Regions from separate parts of the Pengzhenrongella sp. genome, predicted to be linked through region 2. Evidence: riboswitches for the same ligand, from Rfam matches in the RefSeq annotation. Region 2 holds a riboswitch; each other region holds the start of a gene.

Region 1 (3,267 bases), on a different contig from region 2:
CCAGGCCGCGCTCGTCGCGCACGGTGACGGTCAGCCCGGGGACGAGGAACGTCGTCTGGCGCGCGCGGGTCACGAGCTCGTCGTAGGAGAAGACGGCGTTCGCCGGGAACACCTGCCGGTCCGACCAGTACCGGACCCGGGTGCTCGTGCGGGCCTTCGGCGCCTTGCCGACGACGGTGAGCTCGGAGCCCGAGACGAACGGCGCGAACGGCGAGTCCGGCGAGGGGCCCGACGGCGGGTCGGTGAACACTCCCGGCTCTCCCCGATGGAACGTCATCCGGTAGACCTTGCCGTTGCGCTCGACGTCGGTGTCGAGCCGCGAGGAGAGCGCGTTGACGACGCTCGCGCCGACGCCGTGCAGGCCACCGGAGGCGCCGTAGGAACCGCCGCCGAACTTGCCGCCGGCGTGCAGCTTGGTGAAGACGACCTCGACACCGGTCAGGCCCGTCTTCGGCTCGATGTCCACCGGGATACCGCGGCCGTTGTCGTACACCTCGACCGAGCTGTCGGCGTGCAGCACGATCTCGATCCGGTCGCAGTGCCCCGCGAGCGCCTCATCGACGGCGTTGTCGATGATCTCCCACATGCAGTGCATGAGCCCGCGGGAGTCGGTCGAGCCGATGTACATGCCCGGACGCTTGCGCACGGCCTCCAGGCCCTCGAGCACGGAGAGATGCCGGGCGGTATAGCTGGACTGTGTGGATACGGTTGACACGGTGCCCGATCGTAGTCGCTCGCGAACGCGCCGCCGGGGAGGCGTGGCCGCGGGCAGAATCACCCCGATCCGGCGGGGATGTCCCTATTCCGGACTTCGCGGGTAGCGAACCAACCCACTTGGGTGACTACAAATCCCGTTTCGGGTGGTTACATGTGCTTGTGAACGCGACGATGACCGAACCGCTGACCGTAGCCGACCGCTGCGACCGCTGTGGCGCCCAGGCGTATGTGCGCGTCTTCATGCCCGGTGGCGAGCTGCTCTTCTGCGCCCACCACGCACGGGAGCACGCGCCGAAGTTCTCCGCGCTGGCCACACATGTCCAGGATGAGAGCGAGCGCCTCCTGAAGGAACACGGCGCCGGGATCGGCAACGCCAACTAATTCCCACGCCCGTGGGCTGATCCCACGACCCTCGGTGCAGGGCCCCGTCCGATCCTTCCGATCGCCGACGGGGCCCTTCGCTGTGCCCGGACTCCGTCGGTGCGACCCGCCTGCAGGGCCCGGGCCGGAGCCGGTGCTCGAAGCGGAGCGGAGAGCTCGTCGGTGCGCGCTCCTACGCCGATGCGCGCGCATCGGCCTTCCGCCGAAAGTGGTTGGAAGGCGAACCTGCTTGCAGGTTCGAGAGCTCAGGTGCTCGAGACCTCAACGACTCGAGAGCTCAGCTGCTCGAGAGCTCCAGCTGCTCGAGAGCTCAGCGGATCTGCACGGGCACGAAGCCCAGGCGACCGTCCGAGCCCGGTCCGGACGACTGGCGCCGGACGAGGGCCTCGAGGGACGAACCCGCCAGCGGGCGCGCCGGAAGACCGCCCGGGGTGTCGTCGCGCAGGGTCTCGCTATGAGGAGATCGAGCGTTCATGCCGTTCTCGGGGGTGGCACCAGTGAAGTCGACCATGATTGCTCCTGTCGTTCGGAATCCCGGCTGACCCGAGGGCCCCGTGGCTTTGCGTCCCTGCCTCACGACAGGTTTGCTCTTCTCGCTGACGTTGTGAACGCTAGCCGATGAGGTGCCGCGGAGGGCGTCGAGGGGTCGGAATTGGCCCATTTGGCCTAGACCTGAGCGCATCGAAGGAGTAATTCCCGACCCCGGCGTGCCGATGAGAATGGATGCCACCAGTCCGCCCACGGACGGCCTACGAAGCCAGGGCGGCACCCTCAACCACCACCCTCCAGCGAACCCGTCAGCTCTGGCGCGGTCCCGGGCGCGCGCTGGCGCTGACAGCTGCGGTGTGACCGGGGACGCGAGAGGGCCCGACCGCAGATCGGGTCGGGCCCTTCTCGTTGCGCTGGTCGAACTGGTCGAACTCAGTCGAGGTAGTCGCGCAGCACCTGGGACCGGCTCGGGTGGCGCAGCTTCGACATCGTCTTGGACTCGATCTGCCGGATCCGCTCGCGCGTGACCCCGTAGACCTTGCCGATCTCGTCGAGCGTCTTGGGCTGGCCGTCGGTCAGGCCGAACCGCATCGAGACCACGCCGGCCTCGCGCTCGGAGAGCGTGTCGAGCACCTGGTGCAGCTGCTCCTGCAGGAGCGTGAAGCTCACCGCGTCGGCCGGGACGACCGCTTCGGAGTCCTCGATGAGGTCGCCGAACTCGCTGTCGCCGTCCTCGCCGAGCGGGGTGTGCAGCGAGATGGGCTCGCGGCCGTACTTCTGGACCTCGACGACCTTCTCGGGGGTCATGTCGAGCTCCTTGGCGAGCTCCTCCGGGGTGGGCTCGCGGCCCAGGTCCTGGAGCATCTGACGCTGCACGCGGGCCAGCTTGTTGATGACCTCGACCATGTGCACCGGGATGCGGATGGTGCGCGCCTGGTCAGCCATCGCGCGGGTGATGGCCTGGCGGATCCACCACGTCGCGTAGGTCGAGAACTTGTAGCCCTTGGTGTAGTCGAACTTCTCGACCGCACGGATCAGGCCGAGGTTGCCCTCCTGGATCAGGTCCAGGAAGAGCATGCCGCGCCCGGTGTAGCGCTTGGCGAGGGAGACGACGAGGCGCAGGTTCGCTTCGAGCAGGTGGTTCTTCGCGCGACGACCGTCGGCCGCGATCCACTCGAACTCGCGCTTGACCTTCGGCTCCATCTTGAGGCCGGCGCCGAGGCGTTCCTCCGCGAAGAGTCCGGCCTCGATCCGCTTGGCGAGGTCGACCTCCTGCTCGGCGTTCAGCAGCGCGACCTTGCCGATCTGCTTCAGGTAGTCCTTGACCGGGTCGGCCGTGGCGCCCGCGGTGACGACCTGCTGGGCGGGCGCGTCGTCCTCGTCGGCGTCGGAGTACATGAAGCCGGCGCTCTCGGACTCGTCCTCGACCTTCGCGACGACGACCGGCGCCTCGTCGGGCGTCTCAACGGCTTCGGGATCACCCTCGGCGTGGTCGGGAGTGTCCTTGACGGCGGCCTTCGCGGCCTTCACGGTCGCGGCCTTCACGGAGGCGGCCTTCTTCGCGGCGGGCTTCTTGGCCGCGGGCGCCCGCTTCGCGGTGGCCGGCTTGGCTGCCGCAGCGGACTCGACCGAGTCCGACGGCGCGTCAACCGTTGCCTTGGTGGTCTTGCGAGCTGTTGT
Region 2 (3,267 bases):
ACCGGCCACGCGTCGGCCGAGCGGGGAGCGCTGGCGATCAAGCTGATCAGCTCGTCCATCAGCTTCTCGTCCATCCGCGGCAACGGCTGGTCCTCGAACAGCTGGAAGGGGGAGTCTATGTGCAGGCTCGTTTCGGCCATTCGGATCTGGCGCACAAGCGTTCGCGGTGCGTGATAGCTCTCCAGCGGCCCCGGCGCACCCAGGTGGTAACCCTGGCCGTAGACGGCTCCGAGCGCGCGTGCCCACCGGGCATCCTCTTCACTCTCGATACCCTCGACCAGCAGTGCGGCACCCGTCGTCTCGACGTGCCGCAGCACGCTCGTGATGACCGCCGCGGCACGCTCCGTGCTCGCCTCCTTCAAGGCCCGCCGGTCGAGCTTCACGACGTCGGCGTCGATGAGCGGGAGCATGGCGAGGGGCGCGCGGCCGGTCCCGATGTCGTCGATGGCCACGCCCCAGCCCATCTCCCGCGCCCGGACCACCGCGGCCAGGACACCCGCCGGGTCATCCGCGAGCGCCCGGTCGTTGACGTCCACGAACACCCTCAGGAGGGACTCGGCCTTCGCGACAAGGTGCGCGAGGTCGGGTGGGCACTCCTCCGCCAGGGCCTCTGGCTCGATGTTGATGAAGAGAGTCATCGAGGGCGGGACCCGGCCGTCGAGAAAGGCCTTGAAGGCTGCCGTGCGACACACCCAGTCGAGCTCACCCACCCGCCCGGCCCGGCGAGCGACATCGAACAGCACGAGCGGCGAGGCAAACGGTGACGACACAGGCCCCCCGCGCGAGCGCTTCGAGTGCCACGATCTCCCCGGAATTCAGGTCGACCACCGGTTGGCAGAGCGCTCTGACCTCACGCCGGTCGAGCAGGGCCCCGAACTCGCGGAGCAGGGCCGCCTCGTCGGCGGGTTCCGAATCGCTGTCACGTCCGGGCGAGGAACTACCGACCGGCATCACACCGCACGTCTCTCACAGGTCTCGGCAGCTGCGTCCGTGTTCCGCAGGGAAGGGCTCCAAGAGGGAGTCGTGGCCGAGCGGGGAGCCCCTGGACGGGTCCTGAGCGCTGATCGGCCCCTCCCGGTAAATCCAGAGCAATTCGGGCAAAATTCGATCTCGCTCAGGGACGTGGCACCGGGAAGGGGCCGGCGCGCGATCGACACGTTCGGCGGCACGCTCGCGCTCGAGGTGTATCAGATGGCCCAGTCGAGCGCCCTTTGCGTTCGTCCGATCGTGGGAATCCGCCGATGACGCCTCAAATCCCTCAGTTATCGACGTACCCGCCGAAGTTCTTCATTAGCGAGCGTCCGCTCGTCGACAAGGCGACCCACCGCGAGGTGGGACCGCTAAGCCACGGAGCCACGGATGGCCAGCCGAGCTACCGAACGGGGAGAGACCAGCTCATGCGCAATTCACGGAAGATCGCCAGCATCGTTGCCATCGCCGGTCTCGTCGCCCTCGGCGGCTCGGCGGTCACCGCTGCAAGCACCATCGACGACCCCAGCCAGTTCGTCGGTGCCACCTACCAGACGATCTCCGGGATCCACGTGAGCTCCGTGGCGTACACCACCAACATGACCACCGACATCACGTCGGTGGTGACCTTCAACGTCGTCGAGGTCCTCGAGGCCACGGACGTCATCACGGCGACAATCACCGGGCTCGACACCGGCAATTCCGCGGGCACCTCTGCCGTCGCCTGCGTCCACACGACCGCCAGCAGCCTCACGTGCACCTTCCCAGGTGGCGGCGCCGCGCTCCACGACGTGACACGACTCGACATCGTCGCCAGCTGACACACCCTATGAGGTAGGCCCGGTCGGTCTTCGGACCGGCCGGGCGTACCCGGGATCGGATTATCAATGAGAGCCTCCGGCAGAGCCCGGGCAATCATCTCGGCACTGCTGGCCATAGGACTGTGGCTGGCAATCGCTCCTGCGTCCTTGGGCGGCCAGCTCTCGTACGTGATCACCCACGGCAACAGCATGGAACCGCGGTTCAGGTCCGGTGACCTCGCGATCGTGCACCCGAGCAGCACGTACGACGTCGGCGAGATCGTCGCCTATCAGAGCAACACGCTGAAGAGACTGGTCATGCACCGCATCGTCGATCGGGACGGTGCGGCATTTGTGTTCAAGGGCGACAACAACAACTTCCTCGATCCCGAGCACCCCGGCCAGGACCGGCTCCTCGGCCGACTGGTGGTCCACATCCCCCGCGGTGGCATCTGGCTGGAACGGTTGACCAGCCCGGTCGCGGTCGCCGTGATGCTGATCGTGGTGCTGGTGGGTGGCGGCAACGCGGTGCAGTCCCGCCGCCACGCACGCAGGAAACATGCCATGAGCGGCCGCAAGGCGCCCCGCATCCCACGAGCGTCACCGTTCGGCAGCGCACCGAGGCCGCTGCGAGCGGCCGGCGCGATCATCGCCAGCACCGGGCTCCTCGGCATCGGGCTGGGCGCCTTCGCCTTCGCCACGCCGACGCACCTGCAGACCGCGACCGAGGCGCCGGCGACCGGCCGTATCACCTTCTCCTACCGCACCGCCGTCGCGCTGACCGCCGCGTACGACGGCACCACCGTCACCTCGCCCGACCCGATCTTTCGCTCGGTGGCCGACACCGTGGACGTCACGGCCGACTACCGCGGGGGCTCGGGCCGCTTCAGCGTGAGCGCGGAGCTGTCCAACGGCAGCGGCTGGCACACCACCGTCCCGTTGGTGAAGACGCTCGCCTTCACCGGCGGTCGCTTCACGACGACGGTGCGCCTCAACCTGACGGATCTCGAAGCACGCGGCGAGGCTGCGGCACGAGCCACCGGGGTGCCCGCCGGACCGCTCGCGGTCGCCGTCGTGCCGGCGGTGCACGCCGCGGGCGAGGCACCGTTCGCGCCCGCCCTGAGGCTGACCCTCTCCGCGGACCAGCTCGTGCTCGACCCGGGACAGTCGTTGACGATGAAGGACTCGGCGACTGTCGAACGCACCAAGAGCCAGCCGCGGACCCTCGACTTCGCGGGACGCGAGATGGTGGTCTCGACCGCACGGGACATGTCCACGGTCCTGACGGGCGGCTCGATCTTCCTGGCGGCTCTGCTTCTGCTCGTGATTCGCGGCGTCTCCCCGACGAGCGAAGGCGTCGCGATCCAGCGCCGGTACGGTCCGCTGCTGATCGAGGTGGAGCCCATGCCGACGCCGGCGCACCGCCCGGTGGTCGACGTCACCGAGTTCGCGACCCTGGCGCGACTCGCCGAACGCTATGGGCTGCTCGTCCTGCACT
Region 3 (3,267 bases), on a different contig from region 2:
CCACACGACCGTGATCGTCTGGGTGTCGGCGTCCAGGCTTGCCCGGTCGACGTCGGACCACGGTCGGCGCAGGATCTTCCCGTCGCTGCCCGCCGCGTAGAGCGCGAGCCGGGAGGCGATCGCCCAACCGCCCGTGATCTCGCCCGAGGCGATGACCCGGTCGCCGTGCGCGAGCACGAGGCGGCTCCGCACGGCGGGCGGAAGGGCGTTGGGGTGGGCGAACAGCGGCATGCCTCTACGATAGTGCGCCGCGCCGGTTCGATCACTTGGCGGCGCGCTGCATGGCGACCGCTGCTCTCCGAGTAGCCTGAGCGTTCGTCGGGGGCAGTAGCTCAGCCGGTCAGAGCAGCGGACTCATAATCCGTCGGTCGTGGGTTCAAGCCCCACCTGCCCCACCCCTTGCGGACCTGCCGGTGCACCCCGCCGGCCCGCGCTGGCGCACCTACCGGTACGGCCGCTCCTGGGCCCGCACGACGCCGGCCCGGATGCCCTCGAGAACCTCGACCACCTCGAGTTCGACTCCGAGATCCCGCAGCGCCTGTCCCTGCCAGGAGTTGCCCCGCAGATGCTCCACTGCGGCCTCGTCGGTCACACCGAGGATGACGCGGGGACGGTGCGGGAGCGTGGACGCGATCCAGTGCAGCTTGAGCGCCTCGTTCATCAGCTTGAGCTTGTGACCGCCCTTCGCTGCACCCTGGTGCGCCCAGCACTCGACGAGCACGGTCAGGTCGGCGTCGGCTCCGTCGACCTCCACCTTCGCGCCCGAGGAGTGGTACAGGCTCCGAGGCTCGAGAACCACGCCGAGCCGCTCGCCGAGGGCGTCCAGGATGTACCGCTCGGCGTTCCGCTGCTCCTTGGAGTCCCCGCCGCCACCCGGCAACGTGTGCGCCTGCTCAGGAGAGTGCACCTCGAACGCGGACGCGGGCTCGATCCCGGCGTGTTCGACGGCGGCGGCCGGTCTCGGCTCGCGGAAGGTGGTGGGGCGCTCGTCGTTGGTCACCGGCCGATGGTAGTCAGCCCTCGCCAAGGTTCCCCTCATCACGCCCGGCCGACTGCCGAAGGAGTCCATGAGGCCCGGTAACGCTCCGGCCGGAACCTCGCGATACGACCGAACGGGTGCTAATCGGGCGGGCCGTCACCCGTTCGGGAAAAGATCGGGCGCCTCATCCGCACAAGATGAGGCGCCCAACCCTGCGCAGTGGACCCGCGCCCACCCGCCCGGCTCGCGCCAGGACGTTGAACCGACTCTAAACGGGAATGCGCTGCTCCGCGCGGTGAACGGAGCTCCGAGCACTCGAACGGCAGACCCATACCGGCTCGAACCGAGACCTCCTCCCACCACCCCGGGCAAGGCGGTGCAGGACGGGAGAAACTGCCCCGGACCTCGGGTGAAACGTTGAAGAGCCACGTACGGCCCATTGCAGATATGTCCTGTTCGGGGCATGATGTCCCAGTCAGCGAAAAGGGGCAAACCCACCGAGAGGTGGGGACGCAAAGCCACGGGGCCTTCGGGCCAGCCGAGCTACCGAACGACAGGGAGAAAGTTCATGACAATGCCACTCACCTCCGGCAGTCCGAGTGATTCCAAGGCGACCGCACCCGACGCGCTCCTGACGCCGGCTGAGGTCGCTGCGATGTTCCACGTCGACCCGAAGACGGTCACCCGATGGGCGAAGGCCGGCAAGATCTCGGCGATCCGGACCCTCGGTGGTCACCGCCGGTTCCACGAGGTCGAGGTTCGTTCCCTGCTCAGGGGCGTACCTCAGCAGGCAGACCCGTCGCTGTAGATCTCTAGCTAGGCGACGTACGTAGGGGCGTGGACGCGGGTCGAACCGCGCCCACGCCCTTTGTGCGTCCCGGCCGTGGGTGCCGCCCATCGCTGTCGCCCTGCCACGGCGGCCATGCTGGTCATGGGAGGATCGAGCCATGGCGATGAGAGAGATCCGCACGGTCGGCGATCCGGTCCTGCGAACCCCGTGTGAGCCGATCACGACGATCGACGCCCGCGTTCGATCACTCGTGGAGGACCTCCTCGAGACGGTCGACCACGAGGGACGGGCCGGCCTCGCGGCGAACCAGATCGGCGTCAGCCTGCGGGCCTTCTCCTGGAACATCGAGGACGAGGTCGGGTACGTGCTCAACCCGACCGTCGTCGAGATCTCCGAGGACTACCAGGACGGCGACGAGGGCTGCCTGTCGGTGCCCGGCCTCTGGTACCCGACCAAGCGCGCCTGGTACGCGCGCGTCGTCGGCACGGACCTCGACGGCAAGGAGGTCTCCGTCGAGGGGACCGAGCTGATGGCCCGCTGCCTGCAGCACGAGGTGGACCACCTCGACGGGATGCTCTACCTCGACCGCCTCGAGCGCGCCGTCCGCAAAAAGGCGATGCGGGCGATGCGCGAGCAGCTGTAGCCGCCTCGCGCCCGGTACGGCATGATGAACGCAGCACGTCGCTCGCGGCGTGCCACCTCCCGTCAGGGATGAGGTCGTTGGGGAAGATGAACCTCGACCCGTCAGGAGGGACGACATGGCTGGTGGTGTCATCACCCGCGGTGTGCTTTTCGTGCACTCGGCGCCGCGCGCGCTCTGCCCGCATATCGAGTGGGCCGCCGGCGGCGTCCTTGGCGTGCGCGTAACCCTCGACTGGATCGAGCAGCCTGCGGCCCCCGGCATGTACCGGGCGGAGCGCTCCTGGCAGGGCCCGCAGGGCACCGGAGCGCTGCTCACCTCCGGCCTGCGCGGCTGGGCGCACCTGCGCTACGAGGTGACCGAGGAGGCGAGCCACGGCGCCGACGGCGCCCGGTGGAGCCATACGCCCGAGCTCGGCATCTTCCACGCCGCCACGGACGTGCACGGGAACGTCGTCGTGCCGGAGGACCGGATCCGCGCGGCCCTCGAGCACGGCCGGGATGCGTCCCGGCTCCGTGCCGAGCTCGGTCTCGCGCTCGGCCAGGCGTGGGACGACGAGCTCGAGCCGTTCCGCTACGCGGGCGCCGGCGCCCCCGTCCGCTGGCTCCACCGCGTCGGCTGACCCCACAACCGAGTTGTCAGCCCCAGCGCGGTCCCTGACGCGCGCTGGGGCTGACAACTCTCGCCGACCCAAACGTGTCAGCCCCAGCGCGGTCCCTACCGGGCGCTGGGGCTGACAACTGCTGGAGACACGACCGTCAGACCGTGCGCGGGCTGTAGCGCGCGCACGGTCTGACACGTCGGGGGAGAGCTAGGGGGAGGTCAGTACCAGGGCGACGTTGTGGCCGCCGAAGCCGA

Evidence for each region. Region 2 has a riboswitch for cyclic di-GMP ahead of VIM26_RS04390 (hypothetical protein). Riboswitches for the same ligand answer to the same signal wherever they lie in the genome.
Region 1: linked by a shared signal. The riboswitch ahead of VIM26_RS20810 (hypothetical protein) and the one ahead of VIM26_RS04390 (hypothetical protein) in region 2 are both predicted to bind cyclic di-GMP.
Region 3: linked by a shared signal. The riboswitch ahead of VIM26_RS08165 (BldC family transcriptional regulator) and the one ahead of VIM26_RS04390 (hypothetical protein) in region 2 are both predicted to bind cyclic di-GMP.

Annotation. Positions count from the first base shown of each region.
Region 1 is NZ_DATCNW010000365.1:1,912-5,178, reverse strand. Features, by position in the region: gene VIM26_RS20820 (DNA topoisomerase IV subunit B) at 1-715, opposite strand, end outside; gene VIM26_RS20815 (DUF7455 domain-containing protein) at 889-1,098, shown strand; gene VIM26_RS20810 (hypothetical protein) at 1,409-1,609, opposite strand; cyclic di-GMP riboswitch class I at 1,624-1,697, opposite strand; gene VIM26_RS20805 (RNA polymerase sigma factor) at 2,020-3,267, opposite strand, start outside.
Region 2 is NZ_DATCNW010000082.1:43,387-46,653, forward strand. Features, by position in the region: gene VIM26_RS04385 (EAL domain-containing protein) at 1-770, opposite strand, end outside; cyclic di-GMP riboswitch class I at 1,306-1,380, shown strand; gene VIM26_RS04390 (hypothetical protein) at 1,398-1,790, shown strand; gene VIM26_RS04395 (signal peptidase I) at 1,857-3,267, shown strand, end outside.
Region 3 is NZ_DATCNW010000139.1:38,165-41,431, reverse strand. Features, by position in the region: gene VIM26_RS08180 (hypothetical protein) at 1-231, opposite strand, end outside; tRNA gene VIM26_RS08175 (tRNA-Ile) at 322-395, shown strand; gene VIM26_RS08170 (hypothetical protein) at 443-1,000, opposite strand; cyclic di-GMP riboswitch class I at 1,457-1,530, shown strand; gene VIM26_RS08165 (BldC family transcriptional regulator) at 1,554-1,787, shown strand; gene def (peptide deformylase) at 1,927-2,412, shown strand; gene VIM26_RS08155 (DUF3145 domain-containing protein) at 2,528-3,031, shown strand; gene fabF (beta-ketoacyl-ACP synthase II) at 3,221-3,267, opposite strand, start outside.